DNA from 2 places in the Bacillus sp. PK6-013 genome. Region 1 is predicted to be linked to the other one. Evidence: predicted binding sites of a transcription regulator. Region 1 holds the regulator's gene; the other holds the start of a gene.
The links. Region 1 encodes Rex, which represses fermentation and respiration genes when NADH is low (regulators of the CRP and FNR family bind a similar motif). Its sites were predicted from a motif close to TTGTGAAATATTTCACAA; they were not measured.
Positions count from the first base shown of each region.

Region 2: a site for Rex is predicted at 3,693-3,710, ahead of M1E03_RS11420 (nitrate reductase subunit alpha). Genes of this name have one in related genera too.

Region 1 covers NZ_CP096417.1:3,637,535-3,643,542, reverse strand. The annotation lists gene tsaD (tRNA (adenosine(37)-N6)-threonylcarbamoyltransferase complex transferase subunit TsaD) at 1-355, shown strand, start outside; gene M1E03_RS18385 (ABC-F family ATP-binding cassette domain-containing protein) at 595-2,520, opposite strand; gene moaC (cyclic pyranopterin monophosphate synthase MoaC) at 2,667-3,173, shown strand; gene M1E03_RS18375 (redox-sensing transcriptional repressor Rex) at 3,177-3,821, shown strand; gene M1E03_RS18370 (twin-arginine translocase TatA/TatE family subunit) at 3,860-4,033, shown strand; gene tatC (twin-arginine translocase subunit TatC) at 4,040-4,816, shown strand; gene M1E03_RS18360 (YdiK family protein) at 4,861-5,052, opposite strand; gene M1E03_RS18355 (CPBP family intramembrane glutamic endopeptidase) at 5,052-5,786, opposite strand.
Region 2 covers NZ_CP096417.1:2,284,867-2,290,874, reverse strand. The annotation lists gene M1E03_RS11420 (nitrate reductase subunit alpha) at 1-3,628, opposite strand, end outside; gene M1E03_RS11415 (DUF438 domain-containing protein) at 3,801-5,042, opposite strand; gene M1E03_RS11410 (DUF1858 domain-containing protein) at 5,039-5,263, opposite strand; gene M1E03_RS11405 (TIGR04053 family radical SAM/SPASM domain-containing protein) at 5,373-6,008, opposite strand, start outside.

The sequences.
Region 1 (6,008 bases):
CACGCTTCACAACGCTTCACAAAAAGGTGAAACGATAGCTCCGGAAGATTTGTCAGCCAGCTTTCAGGAAAGCGTCATTGATGTCCTCGTCACAAAAACGGAACGCGCTGCGAAAGCTTATGGCGTCAAACAGGTGCTGCTTGCCGGAGGAGTTGCTGCAAACAAAGGGTTGAGAGCGGCGCTTGAAAAAACGTTCAGCAGCCATCCGGAGATTGAGCTTTTGATCCCGCCGCTTTCGCTGTGTACGGACAATGCCGCGATGATTGCCGCCGCAGGTACGGTTGCTTTTGAAAAAGGAATCAGAGGAAAATATGATATGAACGGTCAGCCTGGCTTAGATCTGACGTCTTATTAAAACCTCACGCTCTGTGAGGTTTTTTTGCCCGGGAATAGTTATTAACAGGTTATTAACATATATCCACAGTCTTGTGTATAATGTTAAAAACCTTAATTTACAGACCTTTTTTACCTGTTAATAATGTGTATAAATATTATGTTTTTTGTGGATATTGTGGGTAAAACGCTTTCTTTCTTTTAAATAAAGGATTTTATTTGTGGACAAAAAAACCGCTCCGGCGTGGAGCGGTTCATCCTTTATTCATTTGTAGAGAGTGTTTCCCATTCTGTTAACAGTTGTTCAAGCTCCTCATTCAGCCGTTCATTTTCAGAGTGGATTTCCTGGACCTTCTCATGGTCTTGGAAGACGGCGGGGTCACACAGGAGCTCCTCATTTTTTTCGATCTGTTCTTCAATGTCCGTAATTCTTGTTTCGATTTCTTCAATCCTTCGCTGCCGCTGGCGTTCTTTTCTTTTCAGCTCTTTTTCTTCCTCATAGCTCTTTTTTGCGCCAGGTTTTTCGGAAGCGTTTTTCTGATGCTCTTCCGTCTGTTTTTCTAGTTCTTTCAGTTCAAGCTGCTGCGCTTTTTTTTCTGTGTAATAATCGTAGTCGCCTAAATATTCTTCTGCTTTGTCGCGGGAAAGCTCCAGTACTTTTGTCGCGATCCGGTTGATAAAATAGCGGTCATGGGACACAAATAATATCGTTCCCGGGTAATCGATCAAAGCGTTCTCCAAGACTTCCTTGCTGTCCAGGTCGAGATGGTTTGTCGGCTCATCAAGAATAAGGAAGTTCGCTTTTTGGAGCATCAGCTTGGCGAGGGCAAGCCTTGCTTTTTCGCCGCCGCTTAACGCGTGTACAGGTTTTAATACGTCTTCTCCCGAAAACAGGAAGTTGCCGAGGCAGGTCCGGATATCCTTTTCATTCATTTCCGGATAATCGTCCCAAAGCTCGTCAAGCACGCGTTTTGACGACGTCAATTCAGCCTGTTCCTGGTCATAGTAGCCGATTGAGACATGGGAGCCTGTCGCGATTGTTCCCGATACCGGCTGCAGCTTTTGAATCAATGCTTTTAAAAGGGTTGACTTGCCGATTCCGTTCGGTCCGACCAGTGCAACGCTTTCCCCGCGGGTAATGCGAAAGTTCAATGAACGGAGCAGCGGGGGCTGCTCCTGATAGCTTACTGTCAAGTCTTCCACCCGCAGTACATCGTTTCCGCTTTGCCTTGTAATTTCAAAGCGGAAAGACGCCGACTTTTCATCTCCGAGCGGTTTATCCATGATCTCCATCCGTTCAAGCTGCTTTCGTCTGCTCTGCGCCCGTTTCGTCGTCGAAGCTCTGGCCAGATTCCGGTCGACGAACTCCTGCAGCTTGGCGATTTCGTCCTGCTGCTTTTCATAAAGCTTTGTTTCCTTTTCCAGCTGTTCGGCTTTTAATTGGAGATAAGAGCTGTAGTTCCCGGTATATTTTTTGCTTTGGGACCGGCTGATCTCGTAAACTTGGGTAACCACTTTGTCAAGAAAGTACCTGTCATGGGAAACGATTAAAATCGCTCCGCTGTAATTTTGCAAATATTGTTCAAGCCATGTCAGGGTATCGATATCCAAGTGGTTTGTCGGTTCGTCCAAAATGAGGAGGTCGGGTTTTGTCAAAAGCATTTTTCCGAGGGCAAGCCTTGTTTTTTGACCTCCGCTTAAGTCCTGGACGCGGACGGAGTCGTCAAACCCCGCAAAGCCGAGCCCGTGCATGACGGATCTGACCTCTGCCTCATATTGGTAGCCGCCTTTGTCCTTGAACTCCTGCTGAAGCCTGTCATACGTCTTCATCAATGATTCAAGCATGTCCGGTCCGGCCTGCGCCATCTTTTCCTCGATCGCGCGCATTTCTTTTTCCATTTTTTTTAGAAAATCAAATACCGACAGCAATTCCTCTTTGAGCGTCAGCTTGGAATCGAGGCCGGAATGCTGGTCAAGGTAGCCCATCGTCAAATCTTTCGGCTTGATGATGTCCCCCTTTTCATATGAAAGTTTTCCTGCGATAATCTTTAGAAGAGTCGATTTTCCGGCGCCGTTGCGTCCGACGATCGCAATCCGGTCCCGAGATCTGACTTCGAGTTTTATATTCGTTAAAATCGTATCGGCTCCAAACGATTTTGAAAGTTGGTTCACTTGTAAAATCATCATGATCTTTCACCTCTTGTCTGCTATTTTAAGTGTAGCCTATCACTGCGCAGTCAGCAAACAATTAAGTGAAGTCTGGAAGATTTTAGCCAAAGAAAAAGACAGAATGAAAAAAATAGTGTATGATCGTTATAAGGAGAGTTCAGAACATGAATGAGTTTACACATTTTAATGAACAAGGCAGAGCCAAGATGGTTGATATAAGCGAAAAGGAAGCTTCAGTACGCACAGCTGCGGCTGTTTCAAGCGTGTCTATGAATCGAACAGTACATGAAAAAATCAAAAACCGGGAAATCGGAAAAGGCGATGTATTGTCGGTGGCGCAAGTGGCCGGAATCATGGCCGCAAAACAGACATCCGCCATCATCCCGATGTGCCATCCGATCGCTCTGAAAGGAGTCGACATCGCCTTTCGCTGGGAGGAGAAAGAACAGAAGAGCATCCTGCATATTCAATCTAAAGTGAAGACCAAAGGGAGCACAGGTGTGGAAATGGAAGCGTTAACTTCGGCCTCCGTATGTGCGCTGACCGTATATGACATGTGCAAAGCGGCGGATAAGGGAATGGTGATAGGACCGACCTTTCTTCTCGAAAAGACAGGCGGGAAAAACGGTGACTATAAAAGGGAAAAAGCTGATGTAGACATGGAGGATTAGTTTATGAACATGGATCATTCAAAAATTCCGCAAGCGACAGCGAAACGGTTGCCATTATATTATCGTTTTTTAAAAAACCTTCATGCATCCGGAAAACAGCGTGTATCTTCCGCTGAGCTGAGCGATGCCGTCAAAGTCGATTCTGCGACCATCCGCAGGGACTTCTCGTACTTCGGCGCGCTCGGAAAAAAAGGATACGGCTACAATGTCAATTATTTGCTGTCCTTTTTCAGAAAGACGCTTGATCAGGATGAAATGACGAACGTAACGCTCATTGGCGTGGGGAATTTGGGGACAGCCTTTCTCCATTACAATTTTATCAAAAATAATAATACAAAAATCGCCATGGCGTTTGACATCAATGAGGAAAAAATCGGAACCGAGGTCGGCGGTGTTCCCGTCTATGATCTGAATAGACTTGAAGAGCATATGACGGATGATATCCCCGTCGCCATTTTGACGGTACCGGCTCAAGCCGCACAGTCGATTACAGACAGGCTGGTGGAGCTTGGCATTAAAGGCATTCTTAATTTCACGCCGGCCCGCTTGAATGTGCCGGAACACATTCGCATTCATCATATAGATTTGGCGGTTGAACTTCAGTCGCTGGTGTATTTCATGAAACATTATTCAATGCAGGAAAAGTAAAACGGAAAACGAAAAATAAAGGAAAGGGGGCAGGCTTTATGCCAATCGGTCCTGGAAGCTTTATTTTAATTGTCGTGGTGGCGCTTTTGATATTCGGCCCGAAAAAACTTCCCGAGCTGGGAAGAGCAGCGGGAAACACGCTGAGGGAGTTTAAGAATGCGACAAAAGGTTTGGCTGACGACGATTCCGATAAAAAGAAAGAAGATCAGTAGGATAGGATGACATTTATGAAGGAAAGAGAAATGTCGCTGATAGAACATATCACAGAACTACGCAGACGGCTTGTGATCACTTTTTTCTTTTTTGTTTTATTTGTTGCGGCAGGCTTTTTATTGGCAAAGCCGCTGATTATCTATCTGCAGCAGACGGATGAAGCGAAGCTGCTGACGCTCAACGCGTTCAAGCTGACCGATCCTTTATTTGTGTACGTGCAGTTCGCTTTCATCATCGGCGCCGTCTTGACTTCGCCGCTTGTTTTATACCAGCTGTGGGCTTTCATCAGCCCGGGGCTGTATGAAAAGGAACGAAAAGTGACGCTCAGCTATATTCCGATATCGATTATTCTTTTTTTAGGCGGCATTGCCTTTTCTTACTTTATTTTATTTCCGTTTGTCGTGGACTTTATGACGAGAGTCTCAGATGATCTGAATGTCAACCAGGTCATCGGAATACACGAATATTTTCAGTTTCTGCTTCAGTTGACGCTTCCTTTTGGCTTATTGTTTCAGATGCCTGTGGTCATCATGTTTATCACAAGGCTCGGCCTCGTGACGCCGATGTTTTTGGCGAAAATCAGAAAATACGCATATTTTGTGTTGTTCGTCATCGCGGCCCTCATTACACCGCCTGAGCTTTTGTCGCATTTAATGGTCTCAGTGCCATTGCTCATTCTTTATGAAATCAGTATCGTGATTTCAAGAATATCCTACAGGCAGGCGCAAAAAACAATGATTCAAGAGGAAAATCAAGCGTTTTTGAACGACCATACAAAATAAGAGCCATTCTTTTTCAGAATGGCTCTTTTCCTTCACAAAAAAGGCTATTGATCTTTTCGTTTCATCTTGCCGGCCAGGGCGAACATTTTAAAGGAAATGCTGATATTATAGGCTGCGAAAAGCATCAGCAGGATCGTGTAAAAAGACCACATGCTTCCGGGCGAGGTTGCCGCCAGATATGTAAACAGCACACCCGTTAATAAATAAATCGCTCCCCAGAATTTAGGGCTTCTCATCATAGAAATCCTCCAATAATCATTTGCATTTTCTCGGCGTGTTTCAAATATTCTTCAATAGGCTCCCGGAATGTCTGCAGTAAGACGACGAGCGTATTCATGGCGACATGGGCGAAAATAGGCACGATAATCCGGTTGGTTCTGACATATAAAAAGGAGAATGTGAATCCCATTGCTGTATAAATGAGCAGATGGCTGAAATCCAAATGGACGACCGAGAAGAGCACCGAACTGAACAAAGCGGCAATGAAAAAATTCGTTTTCTCATAGATTGCACCGAAAATGATCTTTCTGAAAATGATTTCTTCAAGAATCGGTCCGAATACAGAAGAGACAAACACCATCAGCGGCAATGCGGTGATGATTTCCATGATCCGCTGCGTATTTTCCGATTCCGGGTTGACCCCGAACAAGTACATTTCGATCGAAGCGGCAATTGACTGCGAAAACAAAGCGAGAAAAACGCCGGCTACCGCCCATCCGATTGACGCTCCAACCGATGCTTTCGGGCGGTTGCGAAGCGTCGTCTTCGGCACCGTCCGCAAAATCAGCAGCACGATAACGAGACAGAGGGTAAACGCGATGACAGACCAGACGCCTGTCAATGTAAGCTGGGCTTCAGCCTTTGGCTGTCCTTTGCCCACTCCCAAAAAGTAAAGAAGAGGCAAGCCGACAGCGGCCGACAATTGCATGAGAACGTATGCCAATATAATAAACCAGTATTGTTTTCTCAAGCTTTATGTACTCCTTTTCTAAAAATCTAATTCAGACTATGTTTATTGTAACACACTCTTTTTAAATTATAGGATGATAAGGACATGCGGAGAAATGTAAGCGCAAAAAAATTTGACCTTATCACTTGAAATTGCCTGGGAGATTCTTTATTATAAGAATTGTGTTAGCACTCACCTAGTGCGAGTGCTAAAATTACATATGAAAATATTGAGGAGGTTGTT
Region 2 (6,008 bases), 1.4 Mb from region 1:
GATTTCCTGTCGGCCCGTAGTAGTTGAATCCGTAGCTGAGCTGGCCGTAGCCTCCGATCATCTGCGTCGGCTTGACATGGATGCGGGTCGGACTGTTATGGGTTCCACCGCGGTTATTCGTCAGCTTTGTTCCCGGTACATTGATATGCCGGTCTTGGGCATGGTGCATAAAGGCCATTCCTTTTGGAATCCGGTGTGATGTCACGGCCCGTGCGACGACGACTCCGTTTCGGTTGAAGCATTCGATCCAGTCGTTGTCCTGAATGTCGGTTTCTTCCGCATCGTCTTTATTCATCCAGACTGTCGGCCCGCCTCTGAAAAGGGTAAGCATCGGCAGGGAATCAAAATACATGCTGTGAACCGACCATTTATTATGCGGCGTTAAATAGTTTAAAACGATTTCTTTTCCTTCCTGATCCGGACGCTTGTTCAAGAAAGGGCGGTGGATCAGGATCGGCTTGAATGTCGCCATGTTCTCGCCGAATTCCGTCATCATTTCATGATCAAGGTAAAAAGACTGTCTGCCGGTCAGCGTTCTCCACGGAATCAGTTTTTCAACGTTCGTTGTAAACGGAGAATAGCGCCGTCCGCCTTTTTCAGAACCGCTGAAAGCAGGGGAGGTGATCACCGTTTTCGGCTGAGCCGAAATTTGCTCAAATGTAAAGCATTCCTCTTCCCGTTCTTCAGCTAAGTCTTTCAACTCAAGATTCGTTATTTTTTCAAGCGATTCCCACGCTTTAACGGCTACTTTCCCGTTTGAAGTGGAAGAGAGGGTCAATACCGCTTCCGCAGCCTGTCTTGCATCACTGATGTCAGGACAGCCTTTGGCGATCGTGTCGTCTTTTACGACGCCGATCGTTTTTTTGAGGGAATCATATTCCGCTTCAACAGACCAGTTCATACCTTTCGTACCAAACGGCTGTTTGACAACATTCGGCCCAAGCGATGTCATCTTATTGAAAATCTGCTTGTAATCCCGTTCCACAACATGAATTTGCGGCATTGTTTTGCCGGGAACGGCAGGGCAGTCGCCTTTGCTCCAATCTTTGATTTTCCCGAGCGGCTGCGCCATTTCCTGTGGAGTGTCATGGAGAAGAGGAGTCGCAACAGCCTCTTTTACAGGTTCCATGTCCATTTCTTCAGCCAGATTGGAAACCGCTTTTGCCAATGCTTTGAAAATATCCCAATCAGACTTTGCTTCCCACGGCGCGCTAATTGCCGGGTTAAACGGGTGGATGAACGGATGCATATCCGTGCTGCTGAGATCGTGTTTTTCGTACCAGGTGGCCGCAGGGAGCACGATGTCTGAATAAAGGGCTGTTCCCGCCATCCGGAAATCGAGATTGACCAGTAAGTCGAGTTTGCCTTCAGGCGCTTTGTCACGCCATGTGATTTCTTCGGGACGGATGCTATCCTGATCATCGTTCATCAGTCCGTTAGTCGTGCCGAGCAAGTGCTTCAGAAAATATTCATGACCTTTGCCGGAGCTCGAGATTAAGTTGGCTCTCCAGACAAATAGATTTCTCGGGAAGTTCTTTTCATTGTCAGGATCTTCAATCGAAAACTTGAGATTTTTCTCCTCAAGCTGTCTGGCGATATAGCTTCCGACTTGCTGAGCGTTCTCAGCGCCTGCTTTTTCTGCTTCTTTATACAGATCGATACCGTTTTTCTCAAACGTCGGATACGATGGAAGCCATCCGAGTCTTGCCGCCAGCACATTGTAATCGGCGTGGTGCTTGTAGCGCGATGTTTTTGCGATAGGGGAAGCAAGCCCGCTGATTTCCTGATCTTCATAGCGCCACTGATCGGTAGCGAAGTAGAAAAATGATGTTCCGTTTTGCAGTTTGGCAGGGCCTCCCCAGTCTTTTGCCGTCGCGATCGTCTGCCATCCTTCGGCCGGCCGGAGTTTTTCCTGGCCGACATAGTGGGCCCAGCCGCCTCCGTTAACCCCTTGAGCTCCGACGAGAAGCACAAGGTTCAGCACAGCTCTGTAAATGGTGTCTGAATTGAACCAATGGTTAATCCCGGCGCCGACAATGATCATTGAACGGCCCTCTGTGTCAATCGCATTTTGCGCGAATTCCCTTGCGATTTTGATCACCATTTCACTTTTAATGCCAGTAATCGGCTCTTGCCAAGCCGGTGTAAACGGTTCAGGATCATCAAATGATGCCGGCGTCTGCCCGTCAATTCCGCGGTTGACGCCATAGTTGGCGAGCGTCAGGTCGAAAACGGTAGAAACAAAAACTTCCTCTCCGTCCAGAATCATTTTTTTGATCGGAAGCGGTCTTTCAAGCACTTTATTGCCGTCATGTGAGAAGTAAGGAATGTTGACCGTGCCGATCATATCTTCGTGTCCAAGCATGGAAAGCCGAGGTGTGATCGGTTTTTCTGAATCCTCATCAACCATGCGCAGATTCCATTTTCCTTGGCCGTCCCAGCGGGAGCCCATCGTGCCCTGCGGAATCGCAAATCCATCTGTGTCTTCATCCCAAACGGCAGGCTTCCACTCATCATGCTCTGTAGCACGCCCGATATCTTTAGCATGGAGGAAGCGGCCTGCTGTGAACGTTCCGTTTTCCTCTTTCAAAGTCACCAAAAACGGGAAATCGGTATATTGTTTTGCATAATCAATAAAACGCTCCGTTTTCTGGTTGACATAAAAGTCTTGGAGAATGACGTGGCCCATCGCCATGGCCAGTGCGCCGTCCGTGCCTTGTCTGATGCTCAGCCAATCATCGGAAAACTTTGAGGACTCGGCAAAGTCCGGGCTGATCGAAATCACTTTTGCCCCTTTATAGCGGGCTTCGGCTAAAAAGTGAGCGTCAGGCGTTCTGGTAAGCGGCACATTAGAACCCCATGTCATGATGTAGCCTGAATTGTACCAGTCGCTGCTTTCCGGAACGTCGGTTTGATCTCCCCAAATTTGCGGTGAAGCAGGAGGGAGGTCGGCATACCAGTCATAGAAGCTCAGCATCGGCCCGCCGATCAGGGACATAAAGCGTGACCCTGCTGCGTGGCTGAGCATCGACATGGCTGGAATCGGCGAGAAGCCGACATTTCGGTCAGGACCGTATTTGGCAATGGTGTACAGAAGGGAAGCCGAAATCAGCTTCAGGACTTCGCTCCATTCGGCGCGGACAAATCCGCCTTTTCCGCGTGCCTGTTTATAGGCCTTTGCTTTTTCAGGGTTTTCGATAATTGATTTCCATGCTTCCAGCGGATTTTTGCTGCTGTTTAGCGCCTCGCGCCACATCTGGATCAGCACACCGCGTACATACGGATATTTCACGCGGAGCGGGCTGTATATATACCAGGAAAAGCTCGCTCCCCTCGGACAGCCGCGCGGTTCAAAGTCCGGCATATCAGGGCCAGTCGAAGGGTAATCGAGTCGCTGCCCTTCCCATGTGACGATTCCGTTTTTGACGTAGATATTCCAGCTGCAGGAGCCTGTACAGTTCACCCCGTGGGTAGAGCGAACCACTTTATCATGCTGCCATCTATTTCTGTATACATCTTCCCAATTCCGGTCTTCATAAGTGGTTTGGCTGTGTTGATTGGAATGGCGTTCAATAGGAGAGAAATAATTTAATCTCCTGAAAATGGGACTCTGTTTCTTTTTTTTCATTGCTGGTTCACTCCTTCTGAGTCAGTGATGCTACCCTCACTATATATGGAGGAGGCGCTGGACCTTGTTAAATTTGTCACATGGTTTCGGGTTTTCACAAATTTGTCACATTTTCAGGAGGGGAGAGGGAGGACAAAAAAACAGCCTGCATGGAAGCGGGCTGTCGAATGGGTCAATCGCTCGTGTTCAAAATTCTCTTTTCCCCGGTAATCTCTTGAATCGGGGCGATGTTCTGGGTGAATTCCAAAGTTCCGATATAGCGGCCGTTTTCATCGCGTACGGCAAAATAGCGGATGAACACGTATTTGTCTTTAAATTTGATCCAAAAGTCTTCAACGTCTTTTTTGCCTGATTTAAAGTCGTCAAGAAGTTTGTTGACGATATGGACGCTTGCCGGCGGATGGCAGTTTTGGACGGTCCGGCCGATTACGGCTTTTGTCCTTGCGAAAATCCGTTCCTTTCCGTGTGAAAAATAGCGGACCACATCGTTTTCATCGATGAAGGTGATATCGACCGGAAGATGGTTCATCATGTGCTCAAGCTGGGCCACGGACAGAATACCAGTAGAGAGCCTGACATATCCGTCAGCCGCCTCTTCTGTTGTTTTGAGCTGATGGCGTTCAGGCTTCCACACCGTTTCCGGAGCAGTCAGGCAATATCCTATCTCGTCGCTTTCAGCCGCGATTTTCAGCCATTCGTCTTCTGTCAGCGTTCTGAGCGCCATCGGCAAGAGGATATTTTCTTCTTTATAAATCATTTCCGTGCCTTCTTGAATGATAAACGTTAGCTCGCGGATGACTTCATCTTTTTTGTCCGGCGTATACTCTTCCAACAAACGCTTCACTTCTTTGATGCTCTTGCGGATAAAATCATCGACAGCCCACATCACTTGGCTGGGCCCAGTAATTCCATACTTTTCTAAATAGGGGAAGAGAAGATTTTCTTTTCTGCTGTAATGTTTGTCGACATCGGCGAGCAAGTTTAAGTCTGTGAGTAGCTTGAGAATGTTGTCGCGGTGATCTTCTTTTTCAAAACGTTCCAAATGAAACTGCATTTTAAAGTTCAAAAGGAGGTCGATTTCTTTATTTTCTTTCATAAAAGTATGAACGGGATGGCCTGGCTGCTTATCGGCGTCAGCGCGGTGAATGTCTTCAATCGATCCTTTAAACACAGCGGCGTGAACGGAACAAAGCTCTTGAATTTCTTCGGGGGTAATGCCTTCTTCCTTCATTAACGCCTGTTCCAGCTGAGCGATTTCTTCAGCATTGACTGAACCGAACGCCTTTTCAAACCGTTTTTTGACGTCGGCAAGCGGTTTTCCTTTATGAAGGTCGATGATGATTTCTTTCAGAAGCTGCTTTTTTTCCTCTGGCAGACCTTGCTGCGTTTCCCGGTTGTTAATCATTTCGCTCATTGTTTTTCTCCTTTCCAAACGGGGTCAAATCCGTGCGCTTTCAATATGTCTAAGACATGCGGCCATTCGATTTGCATCATTCGTGCGCCTTTCGGAATCGTCACGATACGCCCGGCTGTTTCCAGCATGCCGGGCTTCGTTATGTTTTTAAACCCGGCTTCCTTCATCACGGCTTTTAGTTCAGGATGCAATGTGCAAAGTTCGTATACGGAATCGTTCAAATCAATTTTTTTATTATGCAGAGGGATCACATCCTTTGATAGTGATGATCATTCTCATCTATACCGTAATACAAGTATGCTGAAAAAAATGTGACGTACATCACATTTTTCAGCGCAAAGCCTTCGGAATATAAATACAGCTCGGGTCGCTTTCCAGATAATCGCCTGTCAGAGCATAGGCACGTGAGCGCGAACCGCCGCACACATGGCGGAATTCACAGACGCCGCATTTTCCTTTAAATCCGTCCGGATTTCGCAAATCCTTAAAGATCGGTGATTCGCGATAAATCTCAGCCAGCGGCTGTTCGCGGATGTTTCCGGCTTTAAACGGCAGGAGTCCGCTTGGATATACATCGCCGATATGGGAGATAAACATAAAGCCGTTGCCATCGTTCACACCTTTCGGAGCCCGGCCCAATCCGCCGATCGCATCCATTTTCCCTTTCTGCAATGCGTGTTCATAACGGATTTTCATGTTGGGGTCTTTCGCTTCCCGCATTTTTTGTTGAATAACGACCCGTCGGTAGTGCTGGGCTGCTGTCGTTTTGATGTCAAAAGGCGCTTCTTTTGCCAAACGGCTGAGCCAAAGAAAGACTTTTTCATGGTCCACCGGCGAAATCATATCTTCCCGCTTCGCGCGGCCTGTCGGGACGAGAAAAAATACACTCCATAATACACAGTTCAATTCTTCGATCAGCTTTGCCATTTCATCCAGGTAATCGATGTTATAAGCGGATATAACGGT